Regions from separate parts of the Rossellomorea sp. QJM3NY_18 genome, predicted to be linked through region 2. Evidence: a T-box and tRNA genes for the amino acid it is inferred to sense, from the RefSeq annotation. Region 2 holds a T-box; the other holds one or more tRNA genes.
The links. A T-box is a leader RNA that pairs with one kind of tRNA and senses whether it is charged. The one in region 2 lies ahead of thrS (threonine--tRNA ligase), so its partner is inferred to be a tRNA-Thr.
Positions count from the first base shown of each region.

Region 1: it encodes a tRNA-Thr, which carries the amino acid that the T-box ahead of thrS (threonine--tRNA ligase) is inferred to sense. The anticodon was not compared.

Region 1 is NZ_CM149659.1:1,245,781-1,248,232, reverse strand. It holds tRNA gene AC0VXY_RS06500 (tRNA-Gly) at 465-538, opposite strand; tRNA gene AC0VXY_RS06495 (tRNA-Leu) at 543-626, opposite strand; tRNA gene AC0VXY_RS06490 (tRNA-Cys) at 635-708, opposite strand; tRNA gene AC0VXY_RS06485 (tRNA-Gly) at 716-790, opposite strand; tRNA gene AC0VXY_RS06480 (tRNA-Gln) at 795-866, opposite strand; tRNA gene AC0VXY_RS06475 (tRNA-His) at 906-981, opposite strand; tRNA gene AC0VXY_RS06470 (tRNA-Trp) at 993-1,066, opposite strand; tRNA gene AC0VXY_RS06465 (tRNA-Tyr) at 1,075-1,158, opposite strand; tRNA gene AC0VXY_RS06460 (tRNA-Thr) at 1,172-1,247, opposite strand; tRNA gene AC0VXY_RS06455 (tRNA-Phe) at 1,262-1,337, opposite strand; tRNA gene AC0VXY_RS06450 (tRNA-Asp) at 1,497-1,573, opposite strand; tRNA gene AC0VXY_RS06445 (tRNA-Met) at 1,584-1,657, opposite strand; tRNA gene AC0VXY_RS06440 (tRNA-Val) at 1,733-1,808, opposite strand; tRNA gene AC0VXY_RS06435 (tRNA-Glu) at 1,847-1,921, opposite strand; tRNA gene AC0VXY_RS06430 (tRNA-Ser) at 1,937-2,028, opposite strand; tRNA gene AC0VXY_RS06425 (tRNA-Asn) at 2,035-2,109, opposite strand; rRNA gene rrf (5S ribosomal RNA) at 2,117-2,233, opposite strand.
Region 2 is NZ_CM149659.1:3,076,368-3,078,819, reverse strand. It holds gene AC0VXY_RS15895 (putative sporulation protein YtxC) at 298-1,164, shown strand; T-box leader at 1,217-1,469, shown strand; gene thrS (threonine--tRNA ligase) at 1,529-2,452, shown strand, end outside.

The DNA.
Region 1 (2,452 bases), 1.8 Mb from region 2:
GCTTACTGGTCCAGTCTGAATCTTTGGTTCCACCCGTATCACCACCCTAACTGTGTAATCGCTTTCTTATATTATAATGGTAGCGCTTTCTCAAAAAGGGGAACTCAATTGACGAAGAAGGTGCAATATTTTGACTAGATGGGGTTTGTTTTGATGGGTGGTGGGTAAATGAAAAGGTTGGATTCCTTTGTGGTTCTGTTTGGGGAATGAGTGGGCGGTGAATCGGCTTTTTGAAAATAAAATGCTGGAATTGAAAATAAAAGTGGTGTTTTTGAAAATAAAATCGTGGAATTGAAAATAAGTGGTCCAGTTTTGAAAATAAATTGGCTTTGATCGAGAATAAATATAGTGAAGTCGATCAGATAAACGTCCATAACGGTAAAAATGATGCTGGTTAAACGTTTTTTCATAATTAAACATTAAAAAAAACTTCCTCATGAAGAGAAAGCCTGTCGTATGTAAGTTGGAGCGGGTGAAGGGAATCGAACCCTCATCATCAGCTTGGAAGGCTGAGGTTTTACCACTAAACTACACCCGCGATGTGGTACCGGTGGCCGGGATCGAACCGGCACTCCAGAGGAACACGATTTTGAGTCGTGCGCGTCTGCCAATTCCGCCACACCGGCATTACATTTGGAGGCGGCAACCGGATTTGAACCGGTGATCAGGGTTTTGCAGACCCATGCCTTACCACTTGGCTATGCCGCCTTAATATTGGAGCGGAAGACGGGATTCGAACCCGCGACCCCCACCTTGGCAAGGTGGTGTTCTACCACTGAACTACTTCCGCACTACTGGGCTAGCTGGATTCGAACCAACGCATGTCGCAGTCAAAGTGCGATGCCTTACCGCTTGGCTATAGCCCACTGATAGTATATGTCACGGAAATAAAAATGTGACTTTTATGGGGCGACTGATGGGAATCGAACCCACGAATGCCTGAACCACAATCAGGTGCGTTAACCACTTCGCCACAATCGCCATGAAATAATTGGCAGGGGTAGTAGGAATCGAACCCACACCAAAGGTTTTGGAGACCTTCGTTCTACCTTTAAACTATACCCCTAGAATAAATGGTGGAGGGGGGCAGATTCGAACTGCCGAACCCGAAGGAGCGGATTTACAGTCCGCCGCGTTTAGCCACTTCGCTACCCCTCCAGCTATAAAACAATGGTGCCGGCAAGAGGACTTGAACCCCCAACCTACTGATTACAAGTCAGTTGCTCTACCAGTTGAGCTACACCGGCATCAAGTAAATAAATGGTGGCTCAGGACGGAATCGAACCGCCGACACATGGATTTTCAGTCCATTGCTCTACCAACTGAGCTACTGAGCCATATAGTTTTCGGCTTCCGCTAAGCTTCGAATCTCTTCGTCAGCTCACTCAGTCACATCCTCACGTATGTAAAATACGCTCCGGTGTTCCTTCGATCGCTTCCTCGACCTTCTCGCTTATCGAAACCCTTTTCCATTTCATGACTATCTAATATAAAAATGGCGGTCCGGACGGGACTCGAACCCGCGACCTCCTGCGTGACAGGCAGGCATTCTAACCAACTGAACTACCGGACCAAAAATGGTATTGCGGGGACAGGATTTGAACCTGTGACCTTCGGGTTATGAGCCCGACGAGCTACCGAACTGCTCCACCCCGCGACGATAAGAAATGGTAAGTTACAAATACTAATTAAGGAAGATTATTTTACTCTGCTTACGCTTCGTAAGAAATCATGGTGGAGGATGACGGGATCGAACCGCCGACCCTCTGCTTGTAAGGCAGATGCTCTCCCAGCTGAGCTAATCCTCCATATTACATGGTAAGTTCTTTTGCTTCCGCAAAAAAATTGGTGACCCATACGGGATTCGAACCCGTGTTACCGCCGTGAAAGGGCGGTGTCTTAACCGCTTGACCAATGGGCCTTACTGAAAACAAAATGGCGGAGAGCAAGGGATTTGAACCCTTGAGACAGCGTTAACCGTCTACACGATTTCCAATCGTGCTCCTTCGGCCACTCGGACAGCTCTCCATATATTGGCTCCGCAGGCAAGATTCGAACTTGCGACCGATCGGTTAACAGCCGATAGCTCTACCACTGAGCTACTGCGGAACGATATGCCTGGCGACGTCCTACTCTCACAGGGGGAGATCCCCCAACTACCATCGGCGCTGAAGAGCTTAACTTCCGTGTTCGGCATGGGAACGGGTGTGACCTCTTCGCCATAGTCACCAGACTATGTATTGTCCCTTTTTTAAGGACAAGTACTATTATATCGTGTTGATAATTTTTTTCAAGGATTTTTTTATATTTTCATATAAATTTTATTCCTTCAAAACTAGATAAAGAATTGATGTCAAGAAAGCCGAATATCGACCCATTGTTGTATCTACTATTGCAATAGATAACATTCCAGCTCCGGCGGCTAGAGACTCGAGGTCATTTCAGTTCAATC
Region 2 (2,452 bases):
ATTTGTCCTAACCAACGGTCGCAACCAAGCCAATCCAAGCGAAATTGCGGCATCAAACGGTCGCAACCAAGCCAATCCATGCGAAAATGCGGCCCCAAACGACCGCAACCAACCCAACCCATGCAAAATTCCCCCGAAACCACAGCATCCCACGACTAGGTGGCCGAAACCGAAACCCTAACCCCTGCATCCAACTCAATCCTGGTTCGCGAAAAGAATTTCCCTCATCAACTTCTAATTTATACAAGCCCCCCATATATATAAATCAGGGAATTGGGTTTAAGGAGGCGAGAAAGTTTGATTGAATTTATTTTCAAGCAAAAAAATGATGCGGTTAAGCTTCAAGAATACCTTAATAAAGAGTTCATCCAATCATGGTTTCATGAAACGCTCTTTCAACATACAACTCACTATAATCTGACGATAGAGGTTTCCCCCTTCTTCAAGGAGCGGGAAAAGCTTTTCAACGGGGTTTCCAAATTCGTCATGAATGATAAATGCATGGACTGGTCCGAATCAGCCCTGAGAGAAAATTACCTGTATGAAGATAGTGATGAGATCAATCAAATATTAGAAATCGTATCAGAGATGAGGATGGGGGAGCGGCCTGAGCTGATGGAGCTGGTGGGTGAATGGGACGAGGCTGCATATGTACATGCGGGCCTTGAGCTGCTGATGGAAGGGAAGGCCCCCATATCATTCGACTCCTTCAGCAAGTTCAGACTGAAGAAGCTTCAGGAGAGGCTCTTGCTGATGCTGGATCTGGCCATAGACGAATATAAGATGGAGCAGGAATATCAGATGTTCGTGCATATGCTGAGGGAATATCTCTCATCAAGGGAACAGAAAATGCGCACGGTCCATCTTTATTCGACGGGCTATGGCTTTCGTTTCTTTGATGAAGACATGAAAGAAGTGACCCGGCAGGAGCTGACGAAAGCAATCGATAAACGGCTGCTCACCAATCACCCTTTGTACGTTGATTCATTCACGATTGCCCCGTTATTGTCCCTTGCCCCTGAGAAAATACTTGTCTATGGAAATAGTGATCATCAATTGATCAGGACACTTCAGAATATTTTTGAAGAACGGATCGATCTCCTGCCGCTGAGTTATTTCCCCGATACACTTCTTTATCCTTCGTGGGATATAGCGAATGAATAGACTTGCTTTTCAAAACATAACCGATTATAATACCTACATAATAAGTCAATAAATAAAGGTTATGATGAGGACAACAATATTTCTATTCATTCACAGAGAGGGAAGTCACAAGGCTGCAAGCTTCCTAATTCGGTAGTGATATTTACCACCTCGGAACTTCAATCATGAACGGGACCTTATTCGGTTCATAGTAATGATTGACGGCTAAATGTCGTTATTCGTTTTCAATGAAGTCATTGTCTTTAAACTAAGACAATGAGAAGTTGGGTGGAACCACGAGTTTACTTATTAACCTCGTCCCTTCAAACGTGAAGGGGCGGGGTTTTTTTATGTTTCATAAAGATATTTTAAGGAGTGAAATCACATGTCAGAAGTAGTGAAAATGCAGTTCCCGGATGGAAATGTCAAGGAGTTTCCTAAAGGAACGACGACAGAAGAGATTGCTGCGTCCATCAGTCCGGGACTGAAGAAGAAGGCGCTCGCTGGAAAAATAAATGGTGGAATGATTGACCTTCGTACAGGGATTCAGGAAGATGGGGCGATTGAAATTGTGACGGCTCCTTCAGCAGATGCCCTTGAAGTCCTTCGTCACAGTACTGCCCATTTAATGGCACAGGCCATCAAACGTTTATACCCTGAAACGAAGCTTGGGATCGGTCCGGTCATTGAAGGCGGTTTCTATTACGATATCGATTCAGAGCATACCTTCACTCCGGAAGATCTTCCTGAGATCGAGAAGGAAATGAAGAAGATCACAGGTGAAAATCTTGAAGTGGTCCGTAAAGAAGTAAGCCGCGATGAAGCGCAGAAAATGTATGAGAAAATCGGGGATGAGTACAAGCTTGAACTGCTTGAAGCCATTCCTGAAGGGGAACAGGTTTCCATTTACGAGCAAGGTGAATTCTTCGACCTTTGCCGTGGGGTCCACATCCCGTCAACAAATAAAATCAAGGAATTCAAGCTGTTAAGCATTGCCGGCGCATACTGGCGTGGAAACAGTGATAATAAAATGCTTCAACGGATTTACGGTACGGCTTTCTTCAAGAAGGAAGACCTTGCAGAGCACCTTCGTCTTTTAGAAGAAGCGAAAGAGCGTGATCACCGTAAAATCGGTAAAGAATTGAATTTATTCATGAACTCACAAAAAGTGGGACAAGGCTTGCCGATGTGGCTGCCTAAAGGTGCAACGATCCGCCGCATCATCGAGCGTTATATCGTCGATAAAGAAGAGCGTCTCGGTTACGACCACGTCTATACACCTATCATGGGGAGCGTGGAATTGTACAAA